Regions from separate parts of the Salinicola sp. CPA57 genome, predicted to be linked through region 2. Evidence: predicted binding sites of a transcription regulator. Region 2 holds the regulator's gene; each other region holds the start of a gene.
The links. Region 2 encodes LexA, which represses DNA repair genes until DNA is damaged. Its sites were predicted from a motif close to TACTGTNTANNTANACAGTA; they were not measured.

Region 1 (6,640 bases), on a different contig from region 2:
GCTCTTCATTGAGATTGACCGGCGTCTCGGTCACCACCTTGCAGAGCAGATCGCCCGCCGGGCCGCCGCGCACGGGCTTGACGCCCTTGCCGCGCAGCCGGAACAGCTTGCCGGTCTGGGTCTCGGGCGGAATCTTGAGCTTGACCCGGCCTTCCAGCGTCGGCACTTCGAGCTCGCCACCCAGCGCGGCATCGACGAAATTGATCGGCACTTCGCAATGCAGATGACGGCCGTCACGCTCGAAGATCGGATGCGCCTTGATCTCGACCTGGACGTAAAGATCGCCCGCGGGACCACCGTTGAGCCCGGACTCCCCTTCGGCGTTGAGCCGGATGCGGTCGCCGGTATCGACGCCCGCCGGAATCTTTACCGACAGCGTGCGCGTCTCGCGAACGCGGCCTTCGCCATGACACTTGCGACACGGCACCTTGATGCTCTGGCCGCTGCCGTGGCAGGTCGGGCAGGTCTGCTGCACGGCGAAGAAGCCCTGCTGCATCCGCACCTGACCCTGACCATGACAGGTAGGACAGGTCTCCTTGCTGGAGCCCGGCTCGGCGCCGCTGGCATCGCAGTGCTCGCACTCGACGTGACGTGGCACGCGGATATCGACCGTGGTGCCGAACACTGCATTCTCGAGATCGAGCTCGAGGTTGTAGCGCAGGTCGCTGCCGCGCTGGGGCGCGTTCGGATGACGCCGACCACCGCCGCCGCCGAAGATATCGCCGAACACATCGCCGAAGATATCGCTGAAACCGCCAGCCCCGGCACCGCCGAAACCGCCGCCGCCGAAGCCACCGCCCTGGCCGTCGACGCCCGCATGGCCGAACTGGTCGTAGGCCGCACGTTTCTGGTCGTCGGAAAGCACTTCGTAGGCGTCGGAGACCTCGCGAAACTTCTCCGCCGCCTGCTGATCTTCCGGATTGCGATCCGGATGATACTTCTGCGCCAGCCGGCGATACGCCTTCTTGATATCCTTGCCGTCGGCGCCCTTGTCGACGCCTAGTACTTCGTAATAGTCACGTTGGGACATTACTGAGTCCGCCTCCGTGTCGGCACCGTGCAAACAGCAACGCGGGAGTCATGATGGCTCCCGCGCTCCTGCCGATCACACGGCGTCAGACGTCGTGGTTATTGCTTTTTCTGATCGTCGTTGACTTCTTCGAATTCGGCGTCAACCACGTCATCCTCTTTCTTCTTGCCGCTGGCCTGGGCGTCGTCTGCCGGCTGGCCTTCGGCCTCGGCACCTTCACCCTGCTCGGCATACATCTTCTGAGCCAGGTTGCCGGAGGCTTCGGTCAGGGCATCCAGTTTGGCCTGAATGGCATCCTTGTCGTCGCCCTTGAGCGCTTCCTCGAGTTCGCTGATCGCGGTCTCGATCTTGCTTTTCTCGTCGGCATCGACCTTGTCGCCAGCTTCTTCGATCGTCTTGCGCGAAGCGTGGATCATGCCATCGGCCTGGTTGCGCAGCTGGACCAGCTCCTCGAACTTCTTGTCCTCGGCCTCGTGCGCTTCGGCATCCTTGACCATCTGATCGATCTCGTCATCGGAGAGACCGCTGGAGGACTTGATCACGATCGACTGTTCCTTGCCGGTCGCCTTGTCCTTGGCCGTAATATGCAGAATGCCGTTGGCATCCAGATCGAAAGCGACTTCGATCTGCGGCACGCCGCGCGGTGCCGGCGGAATGTCGGCCAGATCGAAACGACCCAGTGACTTGTTCTGACCGGCCTGCTTGCGCTCACCCTGCAGCGCGTGAATGGTCACGGCCGTCTGGTTGTCTTCGGCAGTCGAGAACGTCTGCGTCTTCTTGGTCGGGATCGTGGTGTTCTTCTCGATCAGCGGGGTCATCACGCCACCCAGCGTCTCGATACCCAGCGTCAGCGGCGTGACGTCGAGCAGCAGCACGTCTTTCACGTCTCCGCCCAGCACGCCGCCCTGAATCGCGGCGCCCATGGCCACGGCTTCGTCCGGGTTGACGTCCTTGCGTGCTTCCTTGCCGAAGAATTCGGCGACCTTGCTCTGGACCATCGGCATACGAGTCTGGCCACCGACCAGAATCACGTCCTGAATCTCGCTATTGGAGAGGCCGGCATCCTGCATGGCGGTCTTGCACGGACCCAGTGAACGAGCCACCAGGTCTTCGACCAGCGATTCCAGCTTGGCGCGGGTGACCTTGATCGCCAGGTGCTTGGGACCGGTGTTGTCCGCCGTGATGTACGGCAGGTTGACTTCGGTCTGCTGCGCGGAAGAGAGCTCGATCTTGGCTTTCTCGGCCGCTTCCTTCAGGCGCTGCATGGCCAGACTGTCGCCGGACAGATCGATGCCCGAATCGCTCTTGAACTGCTGGACGAGATAGTCGATCAGCTTGAGATCGAAATCTTCGCCACCCAGGAAGGTGTCGCCGTTGGTGGCCAGCACTTCGAACTGCTTTTCACCATCGACATCGGCCACCTCGATGATCGAGATGTCGAAGGTGCCGCCGCCCAGATCGTAGACTGCGATGGTGCGGTCGCCGGTGGCGCGGTCCATGCCGTAGGCCAGCGCGGCAGCCGTCGGCTCGTTGATGATGCGCTTGACCTCGAGACCGGCAATGCGGCCCGCGTCTTTGGTCGCCTGGCGCTGAGAATCGTTGAAGTAGGCCGGAACGGTGATGACCGCTTCGGTCACTTCTTCACCGAGATAGTCTTCGGCAGTCTTCTTCATCTTCTTCAGCACTTCCGCACTGACCTGCGGCGGCGCCAGCTTGTTGCCGTTGACCTTGACCCAGGCGTCGCCGTTGTCGGCTTCGACGATCTCGTAGGGCACCATCTTGATGTCTTTCTGGACGACATCGTCCTTGAACTTGCGGCCCACCAGACGCTTGATCGCATACAGCGTGTTGTTGGGGTTGGTGACCGCCTGACGCTTGGCCGCCTGACCGACCAGCGTTTCGCCGTCGTCGGTATAGGCGATGATGGAAGGCGTCGTGCGGCCGCCTTCAGCGTTCTCGATCACACGAGTCTTGTCACCATCGAGCACGGCCACACAGGAGTTGGTCGTACCCAGGTCAATGCCAATGATGCGTCCCATAATTCCTCACCTCTAACTATTCGTTGACGACTCAATTCGTTTTGATGACGGCGCTTGCTGCGCGATTGACTGCTATGTGGGGGCTGGTTGGCGCCTTTCAAGTCCTCGTCGACGATTCAGCGGAAGCGTCGATTCGAACCGATGGCATCCGCTCCCTAGCCCGCCGCCTTGCTGACCACGACCATGGCCGGGCGAATCAACCGACCGTTCAGGGTGTAGCCCTTCTGCATCACATCCATCACGGTATTGGGATCCAGCTCCGGGTTGGGCACCATCGTCATGGCTTCGTGGAACTGCGGGTCGAACGGCTCGCCCTGCGGCTCGAGCTGCTCGACACCGAACTTGCTCAGCACGTCGAGCTGCATCTTGAGCGTCATCGAGACACCCTCGCGATGGGTATCGTCGACGTCCTGCATGCTTTCCAGCCCTTTTTCCAGGCTGTCGACCACCGGAAGCAGCTCCTTGACGAACTTCTCGAGGGCAAACTTCTTCGCCTTGTCGGCGTCCTGCTCGGCGCGGCGACGGGCATTCTGCGCATCGGCAGCGGCGCGCATCGACTGATCCTTGGCCTCCGCCAGCGCCTGCTCGAGCTCCTCGACCCTGGCCGCCAGAACCTCTGCTTCGGGGTTGGCCAGCCCTTCGGTGTCATCCGCCTCGTGTTCGAGCGATTCCGCGAACTGCTCCAGATCACCGTCCAAAGCGTCGTTGGTGGACTGATGTTGCGGTTCTCCGTCGCGCTCTGCGCGCTCGAGTTCTTCGTCTACGGGATTTTGCGGATCTCTAGCCATGAATCTCTCCTGGCAAGGTGTTGTGACAGCAATTCGACAAGCGTCGGAGTTGTCTGCCTATATGGGGCTATCGATTCAGATCTCAAGCACCGATCGCATGGCGGGTCACAAGAGTCGTTGAAGGGGATTTTGGACTACTGTATAAACAAACAGATTGCCGGCGGGCGTATCCCCCACCGCCAGATACCGTAAAGCCGCCATCGACTCGGGAGGCAGCATGCTGATTCAACTCGCCATTCGTGACTTCGCTATCGTCGACACGCTGGACCTGGAGTTTCAGGCCGGCATGACCGCCATCACCGGCGAGACCGGTGCCGGCAAATCGATTCTGCTCGGGGCGCTGGGGCTCTGCCTTGGGGAGCGCGCGGATGCTGGCGGTGTTCGCCACGGCGCCGATCGCGCCGACCTGAGCGCCCGCTTCGACATCGCCGAGCGGGAAGAGGCCAAGGCCTGGCTGGCGGCACGCGAGCTGGCCACGGATGACTGCCTGTTGCGCCGCGTCGTTACCGCCAGCGGCCGTTCCAAGGCGTGGATCAACGGCCAGCCCTGCACCATCGCGGACCTGCGCGAGCTGGGTGAATGCCTGATAGACGTGCATAGCCAGCACGCCCATCAGGCCCTGCTCAACGAGGACACCCATCGGCGCCTGCTCGACGACGCGGCCGGCCATCACCAGGCGGTCGCCGAGCTCGGCGATCTGCATCGTCAGTGGCACGCGCTGCGCCGGCAGTATCGCGAGCGCAGCGAGAACGACGAGGAACGCCAGGCCAAGCGCCAGCTGCTGCGCTACCAGGTCGAGGAGCTCGACCAGCTCGATCTGCAGGCCGAGGAACTGGAAAGCCTGGAGCAGGAACAGGAGACGCTGGCGCATCTCGAGGAGAGCCTGCTCGAGGCGCAGTTCGCCGCCGATAGCTGCGATCACGATGAAAACGGTGCGCTGACACTACTCTCGCAGGCGACGCTACGTCTCTCTCGCGTTCCCGGCAGCGACCGCGGCAGCCTGTCCGAAGCGCTGACAATGCTGAACGACGCCCAGATCCAGCTCGAGGAAGCCGCCCGCGAACTTCATCACTTCGTCGAATCCAACGAGCTCGACCCGCAGCGACTCGCCTGGGTCGACGAACGGCTCGCCGAAATTCATCGCGTGGCACGCAAGCATCACGTCATGCCGGAAGAGCTGGATGATCTGCATCGCCGGCTGAGTGGAGAACTCGAGGCGCTCGATAGTGGCGACGACGATCTCGAAACGCTGAGAACCCGGCTCGACGACCTGCGTCAGCAGTATCGCGACGACGCCAGGAAGATCAGCGAGACTCGTCAGCGCACGGCCACGGCTTTTGCCCAGCAGGTTCAGGAGCAGCTGGCATTTCTGGGGATGGACAAGGCGCGCTTTGCCGTCGATGTCACGCCGCTGGAGACACCTCAACCCCACGGGCTGGATCGCGTCAGCCTGCAGATCAGCGCCAACCCGGGTCAGCCGCCGCGGCCGTTGGCCAAGGTCGCTTCCGGCGGCGAACTCTCTCGCGTCAGTCTGGCGATTCAGGTCGTCGCGGCGAGTCACAGCACCCTGGCGACGCTGGTCTTCGATGAGGTCGATGTGGGTATCTCCGGCGCCACCGCGGAAATCGTCGGCCAGTTGCTGCGCCGGCTGGGCCACGACGCCCAGGTCATGACCGTCACCCATCTGCCGCAGGTCGCCGCACAGGCTCATCAGCATCTGCATATCGAGAAGCGCTCGAGCGACGACGAAACGCATACCGAGATGGCCCAGCTGGACGACGCCGGGCGGGTGCGCGAGCTGGCGCGGATGCTGGGGGGGGTCAAGCTCTCCAATCGGACACTGGCCCACGCCCGCGAAATGCTGGCGGCCAGCCAGAGTTCGGCTCACTGACGCGCTCGTCGGCGCCGCCGTGCCGCCACCTTTTCCCTGCGAACTGGAGAATCCAACGCAAAAACGCCGACCCTGAGGTCGGCGTATTACGGTCTGGCGTCCTTTCATCGGCTGTCGACATGTCGGCAGCCGATTTTCTCTGTCCTGGCGCCGATAGCGCGATTACTTCTTGATACCGTCCTGACGCGTGGCCTTGGATCCCCGCGGGCGAACATAGAGGACCAGGGCGTGCTCTACCAGTTCGTACCCGTGTTCCTCGACGATCTCGCGCTGACGGCGTTCGATCTCTTCATCGAAGAACTCGACGATCTCACCGGATTCCAGATCCACCATATGGTCATGGTGCTCTTCCTGGGACATCTCGAAAACCGCATGACCACCGTCGAAGTTGTGTCGAACGACCAGTCCTGCTGCTTCGAACTGGGTCAAAACGCGATAGACCGTCGCCAATCCGACATCTTCTCCCGATTCCAGCAGCGCCTTGTAGACGTCCTCGGCACTCATGTGAAGCTCTTCTTCCATCCGAGTCGCTTCGAGGATCTGCAGAATCTTGACGCGCGGCAGAGTGACCTTCAGCCCCGCCTTACGCAATTCTTGGTTTTCGTCGGCCATGGTCGCTCTTCGCAGTAGCGTCTTGTGTCGGGTATGATCAATCCACGCAACGATAGTGAAAGACGGGCCCAAATGCAAAATCTGATCAGAACGACTGTACTCATCCTCGCTGTGTCGCTCATCACCGGCTGCAGCTACTTTGGCGTCTATAAAAGGGACATCCCCCAAGGCAATCTCATCACCAAGGATATGGTGTCTCAGCTCCACCTCGGCATGAGTCGTGCACAGGTCGCCTACATCATGGGGACACCACTGATGGAAGCCCCCTTCTCATCGGATC
Region 2 (8,566 bases):
TCCGCCAGCGAGCGGGGGTCTTCCGCCACCTTGAAGTGGGAGTCCTGGCGAGCCCCGCCGTGCCCGGGGAAATGCTTGCCGATCGCGACCATACCCGCTTCGTGAAGCCCTTCGATGAACGCACCAGCCAATGCCGTGACCACCTCCGGATCCGGAGAAAAACTCCGCGAACCGATGGCCGGAGAGCGGTCATCGTCGAGATCCAGAACCGGCGCAAAGGTCACATCGAAGCCACAGGCCGCCATCTCCATGCCCAGGAGCCAGCCCGTGTCCTGGGTCAGCGTCAATGCCGCTTCGGGAGACTCGGCGAATTGCCGACCCAGCGTTGCCATGGAGGGAATCTGCGTCACCCCCTCCTTCAAACGCTGTACCCGGCCACCTTCCTGGTCGATCGCCACCAGAATGTCGGGGCGGCATTCACGAATCTGCCCGATCAGCGTCCGGGTGGTGGCAACGTCCGGCGTATTTCTGGCAAACAGCAGCACGCCGCCGACCTCCGCGCGAGCAATCAACTGCCGCTCCTCATCACGCAGATGAGTCCCTTCCACATCCAGCATGACCGGACCGAGAGGTTGAGTCATAGCAAACACCTGAGACCATTGAGCGCCCGATTCTAGACGACACCGCTGCTGCATGACAGAGCCAGCCGGCCGCCAGAGGGACCGACTCACTCCACGGCCGCGTCGATCCCCTCCAGCGATGCCGGCAGCGGCGCCTGCATGCCGGCTACCACGACGGGCCGCAGATGCCGGATCAGCTCCCGAACCGACATGTGCTCCTGGTACTCGCTATCGGCGATATCTCGCAACGCGTCCAGGCCCGAAAGCGTGAAGACCACCGTGCCCAGCATGAAATGCAGACGCCAGAAACGCTCGGCATCCGGAAGATCCGGCGTTGCCAGGCGCAGCCACGCCACGAACCGGCGAAACGTTTCGCCGTAGTGCTCCTGGATATAGCGCCGGAGATGACCCTGCGCCTGGGCATATGCCAGGCCCAGCAATTTCATGAAAACCTTGAGGCTGTTGCGTTCGCCCGGCACCTCCAGAACGCTGACGGCCAGCTGCTCCAGCAGCACCTCGAGAGGCACCTGTTTGCCCTGGTAGCGCGACTCCAGCCCATCGAGTGCCGCGTTCAAGCGCTGCGAGAACGGATCGAGATAGCGGGCGAACACCGCCTGGATCAGCGATTTCTTGGAACCGAAATGATAATTCACGGCAGCCAGATTGACCTTGGCTCGCGTCGTGATGTTGCGCAGCGAGGTTTCAGCGAAACCCTTTTCGGCAAAAAGGACCTCCGCCGTATCGAGAATACGAGTAACGGTGTCGGAATGGGCCATGTCTTACCTCGCGCCAGAGAACAACAACTTAGAACGATTATGATTCTAATCATTCCGTGACGAGAGGCACAATCCGCCAATTCGTCGGGTCGGGGTCACCACCCCGCCAACTCGAGCCGAAAGGCACTTCCCTCGCCGACAATGACTGGATACAATTCCAGCCTGTATGCATGAACACGCCTGACCATTTGCCGGGCCCGCATGAACCTGGCAGACGGTCAGAAAGCGCCTGGCGATTCAAGCAGGCTCGCACCAATCAGATCGATGACACAGGCCCGGGAGAGACCCAATGGCGAGACCGCTCACCGCACGGCAGCAGACTGTCTATGACTTCATCGTCAAGACGATGGCCGAGTTCGGCTACCCGCCAACGCGAGCCGAGATCGCCCGAGCGCTGGGCTTTCGCTCCCCCAACGCTGCCGAGGAACACCTGCGAGCGCTGGACCGGAAAGGCGTCATCCGCATGATCCCCGGAACGTCTCGCGGGATTCGCCTGCCGGCCAGTGGCAACGAATCCGAGCCCGCCGAGCCTCAGTCGTCCGGTTTGCCGATCATCGGTAGCGTCGCTGCCGGCAGCCCGATTCTCGCGACCGAACATATCGACCGCTACTGCCCGCTGCCGGCCGACTACTTCTCCCCCAGCGCCGATTATCTCCTGCGCGTACGCGGGCTCTCGATGAAGGATGCCGGCATCTTCGATGGCGACCTGCTCGCCGTGCATCGGACCCAGCAAATACGCAATGGGCAGATCGTCGTGGCACGACTGGATGACGATGTCACCGTCAAGCGTTTTCAGCGCGAGGGCAGCCGCGTCACGTTGATCGCCGAAAACGCCGATTTCGAGCCGATCGTGGTCGATCTCGAACTTCAGCATCTGGAAATCGAAGGATTGGGAGTCGGCGTCATTCGCGGTGGCAATGGCTCGGGCCTCCACTGAGTCGTCAGTGTCCGACCCCGTGCGCAAGATCCTGCACGCCGACTGCGACTGCTTCTACGCGGCCGTGGAGATGCGCGACGACCCTTCTCTGCAGGGTGTGCCGCTGGCGATCGGGGGAAGCGCCGATCGCCGCGGTGTGATCGCCACCTGCAACTACCCGGCCCGCAAGTTCGGCGTACACTCGGCGATGCCCACGGCGCGCGCCTTGCGCTTGTGTCCCCAGCTGAAGGTGATTTCACCCGACTTCGACAAGTATCGAGAGGTCTCGCGACAGATCCAGACCATCTTCCACGAGCTGACGCCACTGGTCGAACCGCTGTCTCTCGACGAAGCCTATCTCGACGTCACGCAAGTGTCTCGGTTCCAGGGCAGCGCCACCTGGATGGCCCGATGGCTCAAGGAGGAAGCGCTCGCGAGAACGGGAATCGTCATTTCCGTAGGTGCCGCGCCCAACAAGTTTCTCGCCAAGATCGCCAGTGACTGGGACAAGCCTGACGGTCTGTTCGTGATTCCGCCGGAACGGACGGAGTCATTCATCACCGATCTGCCGGTGAAAAAGCTTCACGGTGTCGGCCCCGCAACGGCGGCCAAACTCGACGCCCTGGGGATCGCCAGTTGCCGCGACCTGCGCATTCAGCCACTGGACCGGCTGCTGGATCAGTTCGGCAAGTTCGGCCGAAGACTTCACGAACTCGCCCACGGCATCGATGATCGGCCGGTCAACGTCTCCCGCGAGCGAAAATCGGTCAGTGTCGAAACCACCTACGACCATGACCTCCCCCACCTTGCCGGCTGCCATCAGGCGTTGGCGCCGTTGATCGAGAAACTCCACGATCGCCTGGCGCGGCACGGAGATCCAGCCATCGCCAAACAGTTCGTCAAAGTCCGGTTCAACGACTTCGCCAGCACTACCCAGGAGACGGGAGCCACCGGCATCATTCACGCGCGCTTTCACGAACTGCTGGAGAGCGCCTGGCATCGGGGAGAACGTCCCGTCAGATTGCTCGGCGTGGGTGTTCGCCTGATGCCGGAACCGGATCATCACCAGTTGGGGTTGTTCGACGACCTCGATGCGCCCGGCACGCGCCTACCCTGAGCTCCGGTCGGCGCTGGTCAAGCAAACACGCTCACGAGAACACCACCGTCTTGTTGCCGTGAATGAGCACGCGGTCCTGCAGATGCCAGCGCAGGCCCCGTGACAGCACCGCCTTTTCCACGTCACGCCCCAGCCGCACCAGATCCTGTGGCGTATGGCAGTGCGACACGCGCTGGATGTCCTGTTCGATGATCGGCCCGGCATCGAGCTCTTCGGTAACGTAGTGGCAGGTCGCGCCGATCAGTTTGACGCCACGCTCGAAGGCCTGATGATAGGGTTTGGCGCCGGCGAACGACGGCAAAAAGCTGTGGTGGATATTGATCACCCGCCCAGCATAACGCTGGCAGATATCCGGTGGCAGGATCTGCATGTATCGCGCCAGCACCACGCAGTCGGCTTCGGCCGCTTCGATCAGACGCTCGGTCCGGGCGAAAGCGGAAGCCTTGTCTTCGGGATCGACCGGCACGTGGTGAAACGGTATACCGTGCCACGCCACCAGGGCGCGCAGGTCTTCATGGTTGGAGATCACGCAGGGAATATCGCAGTCGAGTTCACCGGCGGACCAGCGATAGAGCAGATCGACCAGGCAGTGGGATTCCCGCGACACCATGATCACCACCCGCGGACGCCGGCCGGTGTCACTCAGTCGCCAGGTCATCTCGAACTCGTCGGCGATGGGAGCGAACGCCTCACGGAACGCGTCGGCGCTCAGCGCATTGGACTGAATGTCGTAGCGCATGAAAAATCGCCCCATATCCAGATCGGAATGCTGACTGGCTTCGACGATCGAGCCATCCTGGGCAGCGATGAATCCCGATACGCGCGAGACGATGCCCACGCGGTCGGGGCAGGAAACGATCAAACGGTAATTGTGCGGCATGGCTCTCGGTAACACTCTCTGACTCGGAAATACGCGGTGGCACGAACTTGTGCGGTGACTCGAAAACACGCGCTGGTTCGAAAGCCGCTCTAAAGGACGATTCCGGATGACGGATCATCCCCGGCATGACCCGGCGCGGCCCGCCGCTTCGACGAAAGCGGTATTGTAACGCAACCGCGGAGGCCAGCCACCGCCTCGACGAGTTTGAGCGGGTCGAGACGCATGACTTATAGTGAAACCAGATTTCACCCTTTAAGGATGCCGATGTTCCGTCCGCGCGCGCAGATACGCCCCCGCACCTATCCACCGTTGCTGTTCCATCCGCTGGGCGGCTGCGGAGAGATCGGCATGAATCTGTCGCTTTATGGCTATGACGGCGATTGGATCGCCGTCGACTGCGGCATGATGATCCGACAGGACCTGCCGGATCAGCCCCTCCAGATTCCCGATGTCGAACACCTCGCAGCCCACGCGATGGGCCCCTCCGCCGTCTTCATCACCCATGGTCATGAAGACCATCTGGGCGCACTGGCCTGGATCTGGCCCCGCTGGAATTGTCCGGTCTATGCCACCCCGCTGGCCATTGAGCTGCTGCGGGCCAAGTTCATCGAGCAGGGGCTCAGGACCGATGCGCTGAAGCCTGTTCAACCGGGCACTTGCGTGACGTCCGGCGCTTTCGAAGTCACTTTCTTGCCGGTGACGCACTCGATACCGGAAAGCTGCGCGCTCTCCCTCGTCACCCCACGCCATCGCGTTCTGCATACCGGCGACTGGAAACTCGACGAACGCCCGCTTATCGGCGCCCCGCTGTCCGCCAGCCAGTTTGAGACCCTGGCTCCGGTCGATCTGGTAGTGGCCGACTCGACCAACGCCGACGTCGAAGGCCATTCGCGCAGCGAGACGGAAGCTGCCAGCGCGCTGGAGGCGGTCATCCAGAACTGCCGGGGTCGCGTCGTGGTCAGCTGTTTTGCCAGCAATATCGCCCGTATCAAGGCGCTGGGCGGGATCGCCGAACGCAGCGGGCGTCGAGTGGCCCTGCTTGGCCGTTCGATGGAGCGGATGGTGTCGATCGCTCTTCAGCTGGGGTATCTCGATGATTTCCCGCCTCGAGTGCCGACGCACGATCTGGGCTACCTGTATCCCGAAGAGGTGCTGATCATCGCCACCGGGAGTCAGGGGGAGCCGCGCTCGGCGCTATCGCGGATGGCCCAGGGCAGACACCCCGCCTTGGATCTGCAACCACAGGACGACGTGATTTTCTCGGCCCGAGCCATTCCCGGTAACGAGCGCCAGATCGAACGACTCAAGGCCGGCTTCAAGCGGCTCGGTGTCAACGTGCACGATGAGCACACCGACCCGGCCCTGCACGCCTCGGGACATCCCGCTCGAGAAGAACTGCGCCAGCTCTACCGCTGGTTAAAACCGAAACTATTATTGCCCGTTCACGGGGAAGCGTCGCATCAGGAAGCGCATCGTGAACTGGCAGCAGATCTCGGCATTCACGTGCCCCATCTGGTCAGGAACGGCACCGTTCTGGCCCTGGAGGCGGAAACGCTGGTTGTCAGAACCCAGCACCACCTGAGACCGCAGTTGATTGGATCGCGCGCGCGCGCCGGCGAACCCACACAACCCGTATCGGCTCGCAAGCATTCCCACTCGTTGTCGATTGCCCTGAATGTACTGCCCACCGAGACAGGCTGGACTCGTATCGGTCGACTGCTGTGGGACAGCGAAATAGCTCTTCCCCTGGATGAGGACTCGCTAGCCGATTGGCTGGATGAACGAATAGACACCATACCGGCAGAGACGCTGCTGCAACTTCGTCAGCAGCTGTTCGGCCCCTTGCGCGACTGGTTACGAGAGCGCCTGCCCGCGCTACCGGAAATTCACCTTCAGTTGATGCCCGCCGACCCCCAGCCGGAATACGAGGTCCGCTCGGTTCATTCTCGTTGAACCGTCGGCCAATGAAAAAGCGCGCCTGTTGGATGACAGACGCGCTTTTGTCACGAGGCCGACACCGGATCAGCCTGCCTTTCGCCAATATCGCACATGTCTTTCGACAACGATCTCGGACATGCCTTTCGACAACGATACCGGACATGCCTTGGCGCATGGATACCGGGTTCAGCCTTTGTTGGCATTCTTCGGCGGACGCCCACGACGCTTCCGGGGCTGCTCGCCTACCAGGTCGTCCATCGACAATCCGGCATTGTTCATGGCTTCCCGAATCTCGGCCAACTTCTTCTGCTTGTCAGCCTCTTCTTTGAGGCGCTCATGATCTTCTTCCTGCTTCTGCTCGATCACTTCGCTGATGACTTCAGAGAGCTTATGCAGCTGCTCCATGCTCAGCTGACGCGCAGCAGCCCGCGCGACATTCTTGTTTCGAGCGATGCGCTCCAATGATTCGGTGGACATCGTCCTCTCCTTCCCAGATTTCATTACGGCTCACACCGCTTGTTTTGATGAAAGTATATTCTCACCATCCTTTTTGGCAAGAAATTAAATCAAAAAGGCACGCGTCATTCGCGTGCCTTTATCCAGAACAAACTGGCGCCGGATTAGAGAAATAGCAGTTCAACCACCTGTCATATTCATGAACCGCACGACCTGCACATCACCGTCGGTCGTAAAGTGATGACGTTCCGGCTTCAAATCCATGGCAGCGACAATCTGCTCCTTGAGCGGTGTCAGATCGCCAGGATAGCGGCGCAAAGTCTCACGTAGATCGACAGAATGCTCATTGCCCAGACACAGCAACAGACGCCCTTCGACGGTGACACGGACTCGATTGCAGGTGCTGCAGAAATTATGACTATGAGGGGAGATAAAACCGATGCGACTGGCACTATCCGCCATGCGGAAGTAGCGCGAGGGGCCCGCCGTTGTCTCCGTCGACGGCATCAGCGCATAACGGGATTCGATCTCTTTCTGCACATCATCGCTTGAATAGAACGTCTCCCCCCGTGAGTGATCCGACACATCGCCCAGCGGCATTTCCTCGATAAAGCTGATATCCAGATGCTCATCGCGAGCGAAGTCCACCAGATCCAGAACTTCATCGTCATTGCGACCTCGGAGAATGACCGCATTGAGCTTGATCTTCTCGAAGCCGGCATCCTGGGCTGCGTGAATACCATCGATGACCTTGTTCAGGTCCCCGGTCCGCGTGAGCTGGCGAAAGCGCTCCCCGTTCAGGGAGTCCAGGCTGACGTTGAGACGCGTCATTCCGCCGCGATGCAGCGCTTCAGCGTGCTTGCGCAACCCTGCACCGTTGGTGGTCATGGAGAAGTCCTTGAGCCCCGGCAGCGCCCCGATACCCGCAACCAGATCATCGATACCCTTGCGTACCAACGGCTCGCCGCCGGTCAGGCGTATCTTCTCCACGCCCAGTTCGGAGAACGCACGAGCGACCTGATGCAGCTCTTCCAGAGACAGCACCTGAGCCCTTGGCAAGAAGGTCATCTCTTCGCTCATGCAGTAGACACAGCGAAAATCACACCGATCCGTCACCGAGATTCGCACGTAGCGAACCTGGCGCGAGAACTTGTCGATCAAAGCGGTCATGAATGCTCCCAGCGATCCGCAGCCTCGCGATCGCTTTGTCGTTCGGACACCCAGTAAGAGCCATGGTCGGTATGCTCTTTTTTCCAGAAAGGGGCCCGCGTTTTCAGATAGTCCATGATGAAATCACACGCCTCGAACGCCGCGCGACGATGCGCGCTGGCAGTCATGACCAGGACAATGGCATCTCCCGGCTCGAGACGCCCGATACGATGAATGATAGTCACGCCCTGAAGCGCCCAGCGCTCCCCGGCTTCCCGGGCAATCTCATGCAGCGCCTTCTCGGTCATCCCGGGAAAATGTTCCAGAGTCAGTGCGGTGACATCCGGGCGCTCGTTGAAATCCCTTACCCGGCCGGTAAAGCTGACGACGGCACCGACATCGGACCGCCCTGCCGTCAGCCGCTGCTGCTCAACTTCGGCATCGAAGCGTGCATCGTGTACGTTGATGGCAATCCTCACGACGATCCCCTCTCGTTCAACCGCCGGTAACCGGCGGAAAGAATGCGATCCGATCCCCCCGCACAATGGCCGCCCCATCCTGGCACATGGCGTCATTGCGGGCGCAAAGCACACGCTGGTTCTGCAGCGCCTTGAACTTCGGATCCTGGTTGATCAGGGCTAGCTTGACCCCGGCGATGTCATGAGACGGGAGCTGGTCCCAACTCAGCAAGATCTCGGGCATCTCGAATCTTTCACGCAGCTCGGCCAGAAACTGAACCTTGAGATCGCTTGCTGTCGATACCGCGCCGGAAGG
Region 3 (8,566 bases), on a different contig from region 2:
GATAGCTGCCAGCGATAAACAACGACAAGTGTCTTTGATAAGCGTTCGTATTTGAATTAGGATTGCCTTCCATCCTGTGACCCATCATTCGCTGCGAGGTTGCCCCTGCCATGTTCGAAGTCCAATCGGCGAGCTTCGAGATTGCGGGCAAGACGCTGCTCTCTCCCATCGATTTCACCTTCGGTGAAGGCCAGATCTACGGGCTGATCGGACACAATGGTTCCGGCAAGTCGACCCTGCTCAAGCTGCTCGCGCAGCAACAGCCGGTTAGCCACGGTAACATCCAGCTCGATGGTCGCCCGCTGACGCAGTGGAAGCCACGGGAGTTCGCTCGTCACGTCGCCTATCTTCCGCAGCATCTTCCCAGCGCCGAAAACCTCACCTGCCGCGAGCTGATCGGCTTTGGCCGCTATCCCTGGCACGGCCTGCTGGGGCGCCTCACCCGTCACGATTACCAGCAGATCGAACGCGCCATCGCCCTGACTCATACCGAAGCCTTCGCCGACCGCCTGGTCGATACGCTTTCCGGCGGCGAGCGCCAACGCGTGTGGCTCGCCATGCTGCTGGCCCAGGGCAGTCGCTATCTACTGCTCGACGAGCCGCTGGCCGCGCTCGATATCGCCCATCAGGTCGAAGTACTCGCGCTGGTCCGCAAGCTCTGTCGCGAACTGGGGTTGGGCGTGGTCATCGTACTGCATGACGTCAACATGGCGGCACGCTACTGCGATCACCTGGTCGCGCTGCACAGCGGCAAGCTGCTCGCCGAAGGCGCGCCGGCCAGCATGATGAATGACGTCAATCTGGAAGCCATCTACGGCATCCCCATGCGGGTGATGACACACCCCGCCGACGCCTGCCCCATCGCGGTGCTGCAGTAACCGCAACGCCGACACCTATCCCTGATCGACATATGGCTTGCCGGTAAGCGATAGCACTGGACGCTCGCTATCACAGACAGGATGCTAACCTTTAGGGAACCACTGCATAAATGCCTGCACGAGCGAATCGCTACGTTGCGCGGTACTGGTACGCCAGCTCGGTCGAGACTCGCCTAACCCCATGTTATGTCTCGTCTTCTGCGTGCCGTGCGCCTTACGCTTCATCTCGTTCGCCTATTTATTCAGCGCTTCCTTAGCGTAAGGCCTTGTCCGCTCGCCCGGTCGTGCCTTTCGATTCGCCTCCTGCCTGCGAGCTTGTCATGCTGCAACCCGTTTCCCGCCAGAGTGACCTGACCCTCGAGTCCGAACAGACTCCGCCACGCCCGGCGGATGTCAGCACTTTCGCTCCATTGGGGGTACCCGCGTTCCGGATGATCTGGATCGCCAACCTGTTTGCCAATCTCGGCGTGTGGGCACAGTCGGTGGCGGCGGCATGGGTGGTGACATCGAACGACGGCGGCGCGGTGGCGGTGGCGATGATTCAGGTCGCGGCGGCGCTGCCGCTGGTGTTGATGTCGATCGTCACCGGCGTGATCGCGGATAATTACGATCGCCGCAAGGTGATGCTGTTCGGGCTGGGTATCGAAGTGCTGGGCGGCGTGTTCATTACCCTGATCGCCTTCCTGAATCTGCTTTCACCGACCTTGCTGATCGTCTCGATCCTCTGCGTCTCGATCGGCGGCGCCATCACCACGCCGGCCTGGCAGGCGGCGGTCAACGAGCAGGTGCCGCGCAACCTGGTCTCGAGCGCCGTGCTGCTCAACAGCGTCAATTACAATGCCGCCCGCGCCATCGGTCCGGCCATCGGCGGGTTGCTGCTGGCTGCGGTGGGGCCGGCATGGATCTTTCTGCTCAACGTGTTCTGTTTCTGCGGCCTGATCGCCGCCCTGTGGCGTTGGAAACGCGCAGTACTGCCCAAGTCGCTGCCACCCGAGCGTATCTGGGAAGGCGTCAAGGCGGCGCTGCATTTCGTGCAGTACTCCAGCGTTACCCGCCTGGTGATGATGCGCTCGTTCATTTTCGGCATTTCCGCCAGCGCGCTGTGGGCATTGCTGCCACTACTGGCACATCAGCACCCCAGCGGCAGCGCCTCGCTCTACGGCTACATGCTCGGCGGCCTGGGGATCGGCGCGATCGCCGGCAGCACACTGGTCAACCGGGCCCGCCAGCGGGTCGGCAGCAGTCGCCTGATCAGCTTCGCCGCCATGACGCTGGGCCTGGTGATGCTGGCACTCGGCGGCCTCGACACCCTATGGGTACTATTTCCCGCACTCGTCGTCGGCGGCAGCTGCTGGATCGCGGCCGTGGCCTCGTACAATTCATCGGTACAGATACTGGTGCCGGACTGGGTCAAGGCTCGCGCCCTGGCGCTGTATCAGACCGCGCTCTATGGCGGCCTCACGCTGGGCTCGCTGCTGTGGGGGCAGATGGCCGAGGGCCTGGGCGTGCAGACGGCGCTGATGCTGGCGGGCGCGCTGCTGATCGTCTCGGCGTTGTTGTTGCTCCCTTCAAAGCTCCCGGAGCTGGATGCCAGCGATCTGGTCGAGGCGCCCGAGGCGCACACCAGCAGGCCCGATTTCGACTTCAATCCGGCGCGGGGCTCGGTGATGGTGACGGTCGAATATCGCATCGATAGCGAACACCTGCGCGAGTTCGCCCGCGCCGTGCGCCCGCTGCGAAAGCTGCGGCTGCGCAATGGCGCCAAACGCTGGTCGCTCTACCGCGATACCGTCGATCGCGACCTGTGGCAGGAGGTCTTCCTCGTGCCCAACTGGCTGCAGCATCTGCGCATGCTGGACCGGCTGACCCTGGCCGATCGTGCCATCATCGATCGGGTCACCGCCCTCCACAGCGGGCCGGAGGCGCCGCACCTGCGTTATGGCGTCAGCTATCGCTCGTCGCGCCACGCCCTGCCGGCGTTGACGCCGAACCAGACCGCCCCCCTCGACGATCCGGCGACCGATGCCACCTCACCCGGCACCTATCCCCCCGACACCACCGCGTCCTGGCCCAGCAAGACACATGATTCAGGGCGAAACATGACGCAGGACAGAACATGACCCAGAACATCATGAACAGCGCCCGGAATACCCTGCTCGAGGTGTTCGGCTTCCCGGCCTTTCGCGGTAGCCAGGAGGCCGTGATCGAACGCGTCATCGGCGGGTGCTCGACGGCGGCGATCTTCGCCACCGGCGCCGGCAAGTCGCTCTGCTATCAACTGCCGGCGCTGCATTTGCCCCATCTCACGCTGGTGGTCTCGCCGCTGCTGGCGCTGATGCAGGACCAGCTGGCATTCCTCCAGCGCCACGGCGTGGCGGCCGCGAGCCTCGACTCGACCCAGGATCGCGATACCGCCCGCGCGATCATGGATCGCGCCCGCAGTGGCGAGCTGAAGATCCTGATGGTCTCGGTGGAGCGACTGAAGAACGAGCGCTTTCGTCATTTCCTGCGCCAGATCGCGATTTCGCTGCTGGTGATCGACGAAGCGCACTGCATTTCCGAATGGGGACACAATTTCCGCCCGGACTATCTCAAGCTGCCGAACTACCAGCGCGAATTCGACATTCCCCAGGCGCTGCTGCTGACCGCTACCGCGACACCTGCGGTGATCGACGACATGCGCGCCAAGTTCGACATCGCCTTGGATGACGTCATCGTCACCGGCTTCTATCGCAGCAACCTGGAACTGCTGGTCCATCCGGTGGAAACCGAGAGCCGCCTGCCGGCGCTGGTCGAATGGCTATCGCCACGACAGGCGCCGATGTCGGAACCGGAATCGCAAGCGCCGACCATCATCTACGTCACCCTCCAGCAGACCGCCGAATCGGTTGCCGCGGCGATGGCGAAGCAGGGTTTCTCGGTGCGCGCCTATCATGCCGGGCTCGACAGCGAGACGCGGGATCGGATTCAGCAGGAATTCATGCGCGGCGAGATTCCCTGCATCGTTGCCACCATCGCCTTCGGCATGGGCATCGACAAGGGCGATATCCGCAACGTCATTCATTACGACCTGCCCAAGTCGATCGAGAACTACAGCCAGGAGATCGGTCGCGCCGGACGCGACGGCAATCCATCGCGCTGCCTGATGCTGGCCGGTCGCGATGGCCTGCGGGTGCTGGAAAATTTCGTCTACGGCGACACGCCGGAGCGCGAGGGCATTCGCCACGTGCTGAGCGAAATTGCCGATGCCGGCCGCCAGGCGGAGCGCCAGTGGCCAGTGCTGCTCAACACGCTTTCCCGCGATAGCAACGTTCGCCTGCTGCCGTTGAAGACACTGCTGGTCCGTCTCGAAATGCACGGGGTGATCGCGCCCCGCTTTGCCTATCTGGCGGAGTACCGGCTGCGCTATCTCGAAGCGCCCAGTGACCTGATGGCGCGCTTCCAGGGCGAACGCGCCGACTTCGTTCGCCTGCTGGTCGATAACATCGCCATGGCAAAAACCTGGGGCACGGTGGATTTCGAGCGTCTCTACCGCGCCGGCGTCGAGGCGCAGATCGATGCCTCGCGCTCGCGGGTGATCGCCGCGCTCGAGTACTTTCAGGACAAGGGCTGGGTGGTGCTGGAGGGCAAGCGCATGACCGATGTCTACGAAGTGCGCCAATCGGAGATCGACGTCGACGCCCTGACCGACCGTCTGCTCGCCGAGTGCCACGCCAGAGAACGCTCGGAGATCGAACGGCTGCAAGCCATGCTGACGCTGTTCGAATCGGACATCTGTCTGGCCCGCCGCCTCGGCGATTACTTCGGTGACGATTCATTCCAGGGCGACAATCCCATCGCTCACGACGACGCCGGCCAATCGGTTCAGGCCTCCCGAGGCTGCGGCCAGCCCGTTCAGACTGCCCGAAGCCCCAGTCAGGCCGCCCGAGGCTGCGGCCAGCCTGTTCAAGCCGCCCGAAACTGCGGCCAGCCTGTTCAAGCCGCCCGAGACTGCGGCCAGCCCGTTCAAGCCGCCCGAGACTGCGGCCATTGTTCGGTCTGCCAGGGTCACGTCGCTCGCTTGCCCGCAGCGCCGGCACTCCCGGAATTGACCCGAGACGATTTCGAACGCCACGCCAGGCCATGGATCCAGCGCCACCAGGAACAGCTCGGAACGGTGCCGGGCGCGCAGCGCATCGCCCACTTTCTGTGCGGGCTCGCCATGCCGATCTTCACGCCGCTCAAGGCGCGCCAGCTGGCGGGTTTCGGCGTCTACGACCAGCGCCCTTACCCCGACGTTCGCGCCTGGGTCGAGCGCCAGATGGTCGTTGCGGGATGAAACGCCACTGACAGGCTGGGCGTGGAACCCCCGAAATCGAGCCACCGACCTTGTCGATCCCGCGATTCTCGAATACTGTATATAAAGACAGTCATCGGGACACGCCACAGGATCACTGCATGGAACTGATCGACAAGCTCTCCATCCTCGCCGATGCCGCCAAGTACGACGCATCATGCGCCAGTAGCGGCGCACCGAAGCGTTCCTCTCGCGGCAAGGTGGGACTCGGATCCTCTGACGGCATGGGGATCTGCCATAGCTTCACGCCGGACGGACGCTGCGTGTCTCTGCTCAAGGTGCTGTTGACCAACTTCTGTCTGTTCGACTGCCAGTACTGCGTCAATCGGCGATCGAGCAACGTGCCTCGAGCGCGCTTCACGCCGGAGGAAGTCGTTCGCTTGACGCTATCGTTCTATCGCCGCAACACCATCAGCGGACTGTTCCTGAGCTCCGGCATCATTCGCTCCAGCGACTACACCATGGAGCAGATGATTCAGGTGGCCAGGTCACTCCGGGAGACGCATCAATTCCGCGGCTACATCCATCTCAAGGCGATCCCGGAGGCGGACCCCAAACTGCTCGAAGAAGCCGGACGTTACGCCGACCGACTGAGTGCGAACATCGAACTGCCGACGTTGACCAGCCTGAAGACGCTGGCACCGGAGAAAGAGCTGGGTACCATTCATTCCGCCATGGATCACATGCGCCAGCGAATCGATGCCGCCAACGACGACGCCCGGCAGGATGCCCGCCATCCGGTTCGCAGCAACAATCCCAAGCGACAGGCGCCGCGCTATGCACCCGGCGGTCAGAGCACGCAGATGATCGTCGGCGCGGACGCCACCGATGACCGTACGATTCTGCAGTCCGCCCAACATCTCTATCGGGATTTCCGTCTCAAGCGCGTCTACTACTCGGCGTTCAGTCCGATTCCCGAACGTCCCGCCGGGCTACCCCAGGCGGCGCCACCGCTGCTGCGGGAACATCGGCTGTATCAGGCCGATTTCCTGATCCGCAGTTACGGTTTTCAGGTCGAAGAGCTGCTGAACGCGCCGGGCAACCTGGACCTGGAGATCGATCCCAAGCTGGCCTGGGCGCTGGCCCACCGCAACGACTTTCCGGTCGACCTCAATCGCGCCGAACCGGCGATGATCGCCCGCGTTCCGGGCATCGGTCTGCGCAGCGTGCAGCGGCTGGTCGATCTGCGCCGACTGCGCCGCATTCGCTATCAGGATCTGGTCGCACTGCGCTGCCGGCTGGACACCTTGCGTCCGTTCGTCATCACCCAGGACTACCGCCCCGCCGACGCCAACCTGGACAGCACCCGCCTGCGCCAAAGCCTGACCGCGCCACAGCCTGCCCAGATGGCGTTGTGGTAGATCCATGCAACACAAGCGCGCGAGTCATCAGCCGGAGCTTTCGTCATGAATCCTGATCCATCGTCACTGTCGCCACGTATCGCTCACGCTCGCGATTTCGAGGAATGGCGCGAACGGGCGCGGCAGCTGTTGATGGCTGGCGTACCGCCCTCGAACGTGACCTGGCGGGATGGCGATGACAGCCACGACGACCTGTTCTCCTCGCCGCCAGCAGCGGAAAGGCAGCATCCATTCCGGGGAGCGGCTTCGACATCGATCCGAATCGGGCGCGAGCAATTGGCGCTACTGCGCAACGCCGCCCGCTATCGCTCGCGCGGGGGCGAGCAGGCGCGCTGGCCGTTGCTGTATCGGGTTCTGTGGCGATGGGCCCAGGGCGATGCGGCGGCGACTCACCCCGCCGATGCGGATGGTCATCTCTTGCATCAGCGCTGGCATGCGATCAAGCGGGAAGCGCATCACATGCACGCCTTTCTGCGGTTCCATCGGCGCGATGATGCGTTGGGAGAACGCTACGTCGCCTGGTTCGAGCCCGCGCATGACGTGCTCGATCTGGGCGCCGAGCACTTCGCCGACCGCATGGGCGGCTCGCCCTGGTTGATTGCCACGCCGGAAGGGGGCGTGCACTGGAACGGTTCGACGCTCGACTACCGCTTCCCCTGCCCTGCAACCTGGGCCACCGAGGCGCGGACAGCCGCCGAGCGCGCCAATGCCGACGAGGACCATGCGCTCTGGAGAACCTATTTCGTCAGTACCTTCAATCCGGCCCGACTCAACCACAAGGTGATGACCCAACACATGCCGCAGCGCTTCTGGCGCCATCTCAGCGAAGGGGATCTGATTCCCGCGATGGAAGCCAGGGCCCGCCATGGCGGCCAGCGTCTGGCCCAGGAGAGCAGCGTGGGCCAGCGCAAGGGCAAGGCGCTACCGCCCGGCAGGCTCGCATGCCACAGCACGCCGCCGGCCGGCAACGACTAGCCAGTCGCTGTGCCACCCTTCACGGCGTATCGATTCTGGCCACGGCATCCCGACTGGCCAGCGCCCGCTCTTCACCGGTCAGCTCGCGCAGCTGGCCGTCTCGCATTTCCAGCAGCCTATCGGCATGGGCGAAATAATGGTCGTCATGGCTGATCGCGAAGACCGTGATGCCGAGTTCCCGAAAGCGCGGCATCAGTTCGCGATAGAAGGCGCGCCGGAACTGCGGGTCCTGATCCGCGGCCCACTCGTCCAGCAGCAGTATCTGGCGTTGCTCGACCAGTGCCATCAGCAGTGCCAGACGCTTGCGCTGGCCCTGGGAGAGCTCGGTATCGAGAATCTTCCCCTCCTCGAGCTGCAGTTTTCGGGCCAGCTGCAGCGTCTGCAGCCAGTTGTCCAACAGCGCGGGATCGGCATGCCCCCCTTGAGGCCCCATCAGCCGATCGAACTGATGGAAGTCGGTATAGACCGCCGAGAATCGTTGGCGATAGCGGTGCCAGTCGGCTTCGCCGACGATCTCGTCGTCGATGCGGATCTCGCCGGCGTGCGGTCGATAGAGTCCGGTGAGGAGCTTGGCCAGGGTCGATTTTCCGCTGCCGTTGCCGCCGATCAGGTAGACCTGCTCGCCGCGCTCGAGGCGCAGGTTGATCGGCCCTACCGAAAATCCTTCGCGCCCCGCCTTGGCCGGGTAGCGATAGGTGATGTCGCGCATCTCCAGAGACTGCCACTCGCTGTGGGTCTCGACCAGATCGAAATCGGCGCGGTATTCGGCCAGGGCCAGTTCGCGCAGCTTGTCGAACGAGACCTGGGCGGTGATCAAGGTCGGCGTCGCGCCCACGGCCTGGATCAGGGGCGAGCGCAGGAACAGCAGCGTCAGCGAAAACGTCGCCGCCACCGCGGTATTGGCCCAACCCAGGCCGTTGGCGAGGAAAAACACCACGCCGATCGCCCCCAGCATCATGATGTTGGTCCAGTTGCCTGCACTCAGATGGTAGGTGTCGGCACGAATGATGTGATCG
Region 4 (8,566 bases), on a different contig from region 2:
CCATGAACAAAAACCCCCGCACCCTTTGTAACAGGAGTGCGGGGGTTCTCGAGAAGATGGTGCGCCCGGGAGGATTCGAACCTCCGACCCCCTGATTCGTAGTCAGGTACTCTATCCAGCTGAGCTACGGGCGCTTGTAAAACCGTGAAGGGCGACGTCGATATATCCGGCTTCATGTCGAGTGGTGCGCCCGGGAGGATTCGAACCTCCGACCCCCTGATTCGTAGTCAGGTACTCTATCCAGCTGAGCTACGGGCGCTTGATCCACCAATTTCTTCACACAGTGTCGATCGCGGTTTCCGATTGTTCGGAAATGGCGGAGAGGGAGGGATTCGAACCCTCGATAGGGCTATAAACCCTATACTCCCTTAGCAGGGGAGCGCCTTCAGCCACTCGGCCACCTCTCCGATCAGCACGGCGCGTAGATTACCGATTCCATGGCAGGTTGTCCAGCCGACAGGCCAAACTTTTTTCGAAAAAAACCTTAAAGGATGAAGAAGTTACCGATGAGCGAAGGAAGAAGGCGGATGCCGGCAGACGAAGAGGATGTTCGGGGATAGCCCGAGCCGATAAAGGGGACGACTTCACCAGCTCAGACGGTACCAAAGCGCCTATCCAGCACTCACGCGCCAGGATCGCCGTCTTCGTCTTCGGATTTCTCGCGCTGGATGCGCTGATAGATCTCTTCACGGTGGACGGCCACATCCTTGGGCGCATTCACGCCAATACGCACCTGATTCCCTTTCACCCCCAGAACGGTGACGGTTATATCGTCGCCGATCATGAGAGTCTCTCCCACGCGACGGGTCAGGATGAGCATTATCTGATCTCCTTCTCAGGTCCTTCTTCCATTCTCGGGTGACGCTCTCGGGCCTCCTGCGAAACGAGCCTGCTACCCGAGAGCCGATTATGCGTCATACGGGCTCTCAGGCCAATGACGCCATTCCATGCAACCCCGCGGCAACGTTGAAAGAACGCATGTTCCATTCACTTTCTTCCAACTCACCCTTAGCGTAGAACGCCTGAGACATTCGTGAAGGGGTTATTCGATTATTCGCTCTGAATACTGTCTTTATCGAGACCGAAAGCCGTATGCAGTGCTCTCACCGCCAGCTCCATCGCCTTCTCGTCGATCACCACGGAGATCTTGATCTCGGAGGTCGACACCATGCGGATATTGATATTCTCTTCGGAGAGCACGCGGAACATCTTGGACGCGACGCCGGCGTGAGACCGCATCCCGACACCCACCAGAGACACCTTGGCAATGTTCTCGTCGCCGCGAAGCTCGCCCCCGCCCAGTGCCGGGATGACGTCATTCTGCAGAATGCGTGTGGTCTGCTTGTAGTCGCCCTTGGCGACGGTGAAGGTGAAGTCGGTGTAGTCGCCAGCCGGGGCGACGTTCTGCACGATCATGTCGACTTCGATGTTGGCATCGGCGATCGGCCCCAGGATCCGCGAGGCAACGCCCGGGACATCAGGGGTGTTGAGCAACGTCAGCTTGGCTTCGTTCGCCGTGAAGGCGATACCGGAAATGAGCGGTTCTTCCATCGATTCGAATTCCTCGTCTGCCACGATCAGCGTGCCTGGGCCTTCCTCGAAACTCGAAAGCACGCGTAACGGTACGTTGTATTTGCCGGCGAACTCCACGGCGCGGATCTGCAGCACCTTGGAGCCGAGGCTAGCGAGTTCCAGCATCTCCTCGACGGTAATCTTCTCCAGACGCCTGGCCTTGGAGCAGACTCGGGGATCCGTGGTGTAGACACCGTCGACATCAGTATAGATCTGGCACTCATCGGCCTTCAGCGCAGCGGCCAGGGCGACACCGGTCGTGTCCGAACCGCCACGTCCCAGCGTGGTGATATTGCCTTCTTCGTCGACACCCTGGAAACCCGCGACGACGACGACCTGGCCATCGTCCAGATCTTCCTGAATCTCATCGGTCTCGATCCGCTGGATGCGCGCCTTGGTGTGCGCGCTGTCGGTGCGAATACCCACCTGAGCGCCAGTGTAGGACGTCGCCGGCACCCCCAGCTGGTGCAGAGCCATGGCCAGCAGCGAGATGGTGACCTGTTCGCCGGTCGAGACCAGCATGTCCATCTCGCGGGGCGTGGGATCCTCGTTGATCTGGCTGGCCAGCCCGATGAGGCGGTTGGTTTCCCCGCTCATGGCCGATACCACGACCACGACCTGATGGCCGGCATCGCGGTCACGCTTGACCTTCTCTGCCACGGCCTTGATCCGCTCGACCGAGCCGACCGATGTGCCTCCGAACTTTTGTACGTATAGCGCCATGAGTCTGTTTCTCGCTCCCTAGCGTTGTCGGCCGACGCTGACGCCGGCCGTGAATGCATTTAGCCCGGCCGCGTTCAGCCCAGCCTCGCGGCGACCCAGGCCGGCACGCCTTCCAGCGCCGCCGGCAGCTGCGTCGGATCGCTACCGCCCGCCTGCGCCATGTCAGGGCGCCCACCGCCCTTGCCGCCCACCTGGGCGGCGACGTGATTGACCAGCTCGCCTGCCTTGACCTTGGCGGTCAGATCGTCGGTCACCCCGGCAATCAGACTGACCTTGCCATCCTGAGCCGTCGCCAGCACCAGAACCCCGGAGCCCAGCTTTTGCTTGAGCTGATCGTGCAAGCCGCGCAGTTCCTTGCCCGAGATACCGTCGACCTGCGTTGCCAGCACCTTGATCCCGTCAACATCCTGGGCTTCAGCCAGCAGATCGTTGCCGGCCGCGCTCGCCAGCTTCGCCTTGAGCCGTTCGAGCTCCTTCTCCAGCGCGCGTTGGCGCTCCAACACCGCATCCAGACGCTCGACGATCTGATCCGGCTTGGCTTTCAGCCGCTCACCGACGGCGTCGAGCTCACGCCCTTGGGCGTCGAACCAGGCCAGCGCACCCTCGCCGGTGACGGCCTCGATGCGACGCACGCCGGCCGCCGTGCCGGACTCGGAGACAATGTGGAAAGGTCCGATATCGCCACTGCGCGCGACATGGGTACCACCGCAGAGCTCGATCGAAAAGTCGTCACTGCCGATCGTCAGTACCCGCACGCTATCGGCATACTTGGCTTCGAACAGTGCACGAGCGCCCTTGGCCTTGGCTTCGTCGAGCGTCATCAAGTCAGTCTGCGTCGGCGCGTTGGCCAGCACCTGAGCATTGACGATCCGCTCGATCTGCGCCAGCTGTTCCGGCGTGAGCGGTTCGAAATGGCTGAAATCGAAGCGCAGCCGATCGGCGCTGACCAGCGAGCCCTTCTGCTGCACATGCTCGCCCAGCGTCAGCCGCAGCGCTTCATGGAGCAGGTGAGTCGCCGAGTGATTGCGCATGGTCGCCTGCCGCAGCGAGGGGTCGACCTGCGGCGTGAGAACCTCGCCGACGCTCAGGCGGCCGCCGACCATCACGCCTTCGTGCAGATGATGCCCGGCCTGCTTGCGCGTGTTGGTGACCTGGAAGCGGCCATCGGTCGCCTGCAGATAGCCCGTATCGCCCACCTGCCCGCCGGACTCGCCATAGAATGGGGTACGATCCAGCACGACCACACCCTTCTGGCCCTCCTCGAGCGCGTCGAGAGGAGTGCCCTCAGCATCGACGATCGCCATGACCGTCGACGAGTCCTCGAGACGGTCGTAACCGGTAAACTCGGTGCTACCCTCGAGCTCGAGCGCGGCGCCGTAGTCACCGCCGAACTGGCTGGCGGCTCGCGCCCGCTGGCGCTGGGCCTCCAGCTCACGCTCGAACCCCGCCTCGTCGAGAGTGACGCCACGCTCGCGGCAGACATCCGCGGTCAGATCGAACGGAAAGCCGTAGGTATCGTAGAGCTTGAAGATCGTCTCGCCCGGCAGGATCTCCCCGTCGAGTGTGGAGAGCGCCTCCTCGAGCAGGCCCATGCCATGATCGAGCGTGCGCGCGAACTGCTGCTCTTCCTTCAACAGCACGCGCTCGATCTGATCGCGAGCCTGGCGTAGCTCGGGGTAGGCTTCGCCCATCTCGGCATCCAGTGCCGCCACCAGCTTGTGGAAAAACGGCTCGCTGGCCCCGAGCTTGTGGCCATGACGCACGGCACGACGAATGATCCGACGCAGCACGTAGCCGCGCCCTTCGTTGGACGGCAGCACACCGTCGACGATCAGAAACGCGCAGGAGCGAATGTGATCGGCGATGACACGCAGCGACGGCGTCTTGCTATCGTCGTGACCGGTCACCTCGGCCGCCGCCGACAGGAGATTTCGGAACAGATCGATCTCGTAGTTGGAGTGCACGCCCTGCATCACGGCCGCCATCCGCTCCAGTCCCATGCCAGTGTCGATCGACGGCTTGGGCAGCGGATTCATGTTGCCGGATGCATCGCGATCGAACTGCATGAAAACGAGGTTCCACACTTCGATGTAGCGATCGCCATCCTCTTCCGGGCTGCCCGGCGGCCCTCCCCAGACCTCGGGGCCATGATCGTAGAATATCTCCGAGCAGGGGCCGCAGGGGCCGGTATCGCCCATCTGCCAGAAGTTGTCCTCGTCCAGACGCGACAGACGCGTCGGGTCGACGCCGATGTCATCGATCCAGATCCTCGCGGCTTCATCGTCACTGATATGGACGGTGACCCAGAGTCTGTCCTTGGGCAGCCCCAGCACTTCGGTAATGAAAGACCAGGCATAACGGATGGCGTCGGCCTTGAAGTAGTCGCCGAAGCTGAAGTTGCCCATCATTTCGAAGAAGGTGTGATGGCGGGCGGTATAGCCAACGTTGTCGAGATCGTTGTGCTTGCCGCCGGCGCGCACGCAGCGCTGCGCCGAGGTGGCGCGCACGTACGGGCGGGGGTCGCGGCCGAGGAAGACATCCTTGAACGGAACCATGCCAGCGTTGGTGAAGAGAAGCGTCGGGTCGTTTTCCGGCACCAGAGAGGCCGAAGGCACGATCGTGTGTCCGAGATCCTCGAAGTAGCTCAGGAAAGCCTGTCTGATATCTGCACTTTTCATAAACAATCCGTGGCGATAGGCGCGCCCACGGCGGCTAGCAGACCACGTGGCGACGCAAAATCCGGCAACGAAAAGGCGCCATCAGCACCTCTCCGGCCATCGCAAAGCGCATTAGTATAACGTGGTCGGCCGATAGTCTGTCGAGTGCGACACCGTTGTCGCCGGGATTCGACGACGCAATGCCTCCGCGACTGGCGCGGGAGAAACTGGATCCGTGCGTCCCGTGAACGCCGATATCAGGCGTACCGAGGCCAAACTCAGGTTATCGAGAGGCTAGATTAGAGGAGAGGCGCGAGAGACTGCGAGGAAAATCAGCAGGGCGGCAGCTGTCGTGGCGTTACTTGCTGCCTACACGAAAGGATCGGCGGTATGGCGCGCCGTGAATCGAAGCAGTCGGGAGGAGAGAGCGCATCGAACATCAGCGGCCCGATCAGCCCTCTTCGCGCCAGGCGTGGGTCATGGCATGGCGAACATGGTCGAACTCGAAACCGCGCCCGGCCAGGAAGCGCTCGCGCTTGGCACGCTCTCTGGGCGTAGCGCCGGGGCCGTCGAAGCGCTTGGCGAGGGCCTGGCAGGCCAGGCTCTGCCAATCGGGCGATTCCGCCTCGAAGGCCAGCGCCATCAGCGGTTCGTCGATGCCTCGCTGGCCCAGATCGACGCGTATTCTGACCGGCCCCTGCCCCCGCGCGATGCGCGAGCGCACGAACACCTCGGCAAAACGCGCATCGGACTGAAGCCCGTCTTCGGCGAGCTGGTCCAGCGTGCGATGGATTTCATCAATCTCGACCCCCTTCGCGCCCATCCGAGTCACCAGCTCGGCTCGGGAATATTCGCGCCGGGCCAGAAACTGGATGGCAATGTCTCTGGGGGACACATCTCGCAAGGGCGCCTCTCCCGACGAAGCATCGCAAGAGGAATCACCCCGGGCGGACCTGCCGCCATTACCGAACATCAGTACCGCTCCAAGGCTACTTACAGTAGCGTATCGCTGGAATCATCGCTTTCGGCCACGGCGGCTTCAGGCGCCTTTTCCTTGGTCGTCGGTGCCGCCAGCAACTGGGCCCGAATCTGAGTTTCGATTTCGTTCATGATCTCGGGATGCTCTTCCAGATACTGCGCGGCATTGGCTTTGCCCTGGCCGATCTTGCTGCCCTTGTAGCTGTACCAGGCGCCGGCCTTGTCCACCAGGTTGCACTGAACGCCGAGATCGATCACCTCGCCGGCGTGGTAGATGCCCTTCCCGTACAGAATCTGGAACTCCGCCTGGCGGAACGGGGGCGCCACCTTGTTCTTGACCACCTTGACCCGGGTCTCGTTGCCGGTGACCTCGTCGCCCTGCTTGACCGAGCCGATGCGGCGAATGTCGAGGCGCACGCTGGAGTAGAACTTCAGGGCGTTACCGCCTGTCGTGGTTTCCGGGCTACCGAACATGACACCGATCTTCATGCGGATCTGGTTGATGAACACCACCATGCAGTTGGCGTTCTTGATATTCCCGGTGATCTTGCGAAGCGCCTGCGACATGAGGCGCGCCTGCAGACCGACGTGGGAATCCCCCATCTCCCCTTCGATCTCGGCACGCGGTGTCAATGCCGCGACGGAATCGATGATGATGGCGTCGACACCGCCCGAGCGCACCAGCATGTCGCAAATCTCGAGCGCCTGCTCGCCCGTGTCGGGCTGCGATACCAGCAAGTCGTCGAGATTGACACCCAGCTTCTCGGCGTAGGCGGGATCGAGTGCGTGCTCGGCATCGATGAAGGCGCAGGTCTTGCCATCCTTCTGTGCCTGAGCGATGACCGACAGCGTCAGCGTCGTCTTGCCCGAGGACTCGGGACCGAAGATCTCGACGACACGGCCGTAAGGCAGCCCGCCGACACCCAGCGCGATATCCAGCCCCAGAGACCCTGTCGACACCACCGGAATCGCGGTACGCGGGGTGTCACCCAGACGCATCACGGTACCTTTGCCGAATTGGCGATCGATCTGTGACAGAGCCGCATTGAGTGCCTTGCTGCGGTTTTCGTCCTGTGCCATGAACGTCTCCTATGAATGCGCAGGGTGAGACGGGGCAACGCCTTTCGCGTCGCTCGGCTCACATACTGTATGGTTAGACAGTAGTATGGCGAAAAAAAGCTCGCGCGCCTATCCCCGCCGTCAGATTTTCAATCATGTCTCGAGCAAAGGCTACGGAATCGATCCCTTCGCTGTCACCGGGGCACCATCGGAGTCATCATCCGTCAGCGCCTCGATCAACCCCGCCAACGCCACCGACACGGCCTGCTCGCGCACGCCCTGGCGATCACCGGGCAGATGATGGCAGCACACACGCTGGTGTCGCTCATTGCCCCAGGCAAACCAGACCGTACCCACGGGCTTGTCAGGCGTACCGCCATCCGGACCGGCCACACCGCTGACAGAGACGCCCAGTTCCGCGCCGCTGTCGCGGCATGCCCCGACGACCATCTCACGCACGGTCGCCTCGCTGACGGCGCCGTGAGCATCCAGCGTGGCGCGGGAAACGCCCAGTAGACGCTGCTTGGAAGTATTGGCATAGGTCACGTAACCCGTCTCGAAATAGGCGGAGCTACCGGCAATCGCGGTAATCGCACTGGCGACGCCGCCGCCGGTACAGGACTCCGCCGCCGTCACTCGCACTCCTCGAGCCAGGCAGACCTTGCCCAGCCGCCGAGACAGCTCGTAAGCCCCCAGTTCAGTATCGTGAGGCAGGATGGAGTCCGATACCATGAATGGCTCCTCGTTGATCAGAGACAAGATTTCTACCAGAGCATACAAGTATGTCCAAAGGCGAAGCTCGTGCCGAAGAATAGGAATTCTGGGGGAGATAGCACTCAACGCGCCCAAAATCCATATTAGCGGAAGCTCAAGGATAGCGATTCGGTGCCGATAAAGCGTCATGGCACCACCGCCTCTCTTGTCATGGACACCGCATGAATTCCGGCATTTCCATCGCCCTGATCATTATCGTGCTGCTGGCGCTGGCCGTCGGCGGCGTGCTGGCCAGCGACCTTGGCTGGCCTCTGCCGGTCCATGCGCTGGCACCGCTGGGCGTGTATCTGCTGACCCTGGTATTGGCGGGCTGGCTGTGCGTCCAGCTGGTGGTTCTGGTCAAGGGACTCAAGCGCCAGCAGCAGGCATTGATCGAAAGTCAGGACGCGGTGCGCCGCCAGCTGGAAGCTGCCGAACTGTCACAGTTGATGGGCCAGTTCGTGCAGCATGCTGAAGCGCTGCTGGACAAGGAGAGCCTCGACCCGAACAAGCGTAGCGTGATGCGCTGCCTGGCGATCGACGCGCTACGGGGCAACAGCGGCCGGGGCGACGTGAACTACACCCGCCTGGCACGGCTGTTCGAGTGGCTGGACGCCGAGGCAGAGCGGCATGAAAACGATGCGCATCGGCTGCAGCTGATGCTGCCGACGCTCATGCAGTACGCCGAGATCGCCTGGCAGCTGTGCCAGATCGGCGAAAGCCAGAAGGAGCGACTGTCACGCTTTCTCAACCATCAGCCGGCACAGCCATCGCGCGACGACGGCTGAGCCAATCCAGATAGATCCTGGTCCCCCTTTTTCTAG

Region 1: the regulator LexA is predicted to act here: its motif matches at 3,993-4,012, upstream of recN (DNA repair protein RecN).
Region 3: the regulator LexA is predicted to act here: its motif matches at 5,270-5,289, upstream of DOM36_RS16815 (putative DNA modification/repair radical SAM protein).
Region 4: the regulator LexA is predicted to act here: its motif matches at 7,074-7,093, upstream of recA (recombinase RecA).

Annotation. Positions count from the first base shown of each region.
Region 1 is NZ_PZJR01000005.1:152-6,791, forward strand. Features, by position in the region: gene dnaJ (molecular chaperone DnaJ) at 1-1,030, opposite strand, end outside; gene dnaK (molecular chaperone DnaK) at 1,129-3,069, opposite strand; gene grpE (nucleotide exchange factor GrpE) at 3,225-3,857, opposite strand; gene recN (DNA repair protein RecN) at 4,075-5,748, shown strand; gene fur (ferric iron uptake transcriptional regulator) at 5,911-6,360, opposite strand; gene DOM36_RS06470 (outer membrane protein assembly factor BamE) at 6,433-6,640, shown strand, end outside.
Region 2 is NZ_PZJR01000003.1:644,806-653,371, forward strand. Features, by position in the region: gene nagZ (beta-N-acetylhexosaminidase) at 1-581, opposite strand, end outside; gene DOM36_RS05205 (TetR/AcrR family transcriptional regulator) at 668-1,336, opposite strand; gene lexA (transcriptional repressor LexA) at 1,626-2,273, shown strand; gene dinB (DNA polymerase IV) at 2,293-3,369, shown strand; gene purU (formyltetrahydrofolate deformylase) at 3,401-4,249, opposite strand; gene DOM36_RS05225 (ribonuclease J) at 4,514-6,202, shown strand; gene DOM36_RS05230 (H-NS family nucleoid-associated regulatory protein) at 6,374-6,664, opposite strand; gene moaA (GTP 3',8-cyclase MoaA) at 6,824-7,813, opposite strand; gene moaE (molybdopterin synthase catalytic subunit MoaE) at 7,810-8,265, opposite strand; gene moaC (cyclic pyranopterin monophosphate synthase MoaC) at 8,288-8,566, opposite strand, start outside.
Region 3 is NZ_PZJR01000016.1:18,064-26,629, forward strand. Features, by position in the region: gene DOM36_RS16795 (ATP-binding cassette domain-containing protein) at 111-878, shown strand; gene DOM36_RS16805 (MFS transporter) at 1,199-2,998, shown strand; gene DOM36_RS16810 (RecQ family ATP-dependent DNA helicase) at 2,995-5,196, shown strand; gene DOM36_RS16815 (putative DNA modification/repair radical SAM protein) at 5,316-6,575, shown strand; gene DOM36_RS16820 (TIGR03915 family putative DNA repair protein) at 6,621-7,550, shown strand; gene DOM36_RS16825 (multidrug ABC transporter permease/ATP-binding protein) at 7,570-8,566, opposite strand, start outside.
Region 4 is NZ_PZJR01000011.1:169,225-177,790, reverse strand. Features, by position in the region: tRNA gene DOM36_RS13045 (tRNA-Arg) at 58-134, opposite strand; tRNA gene DOM36_RS13040 (tRNA-Arg) at 183-259, opposite strand; tRNA gene DOM36_RS13035 (tRNA-Ser) at 315-407, opposite strand; gene csrA (carbon storage regulator CsrA) at 623-820, opposite strand; gene DOM36_RS13025 (aspartate kinase) at 1,051-2,295, opposite strand; gene alaS (alanine--tRNA ligase) at 2,370-4,973, opposite strand; gene DOM36_RS13015 (regulatory protein RecX) at 5,404-5,856, opposite strand; gene recA (recombinase RecA) at 5,946-7,010, opposite strand; gene DOM36_RS13005 (CinA family protein) at 7,161-7,721, opposite strand; gene DOM36_RS13000 (hypothetical protein) at 7,925-8,530, shown strand.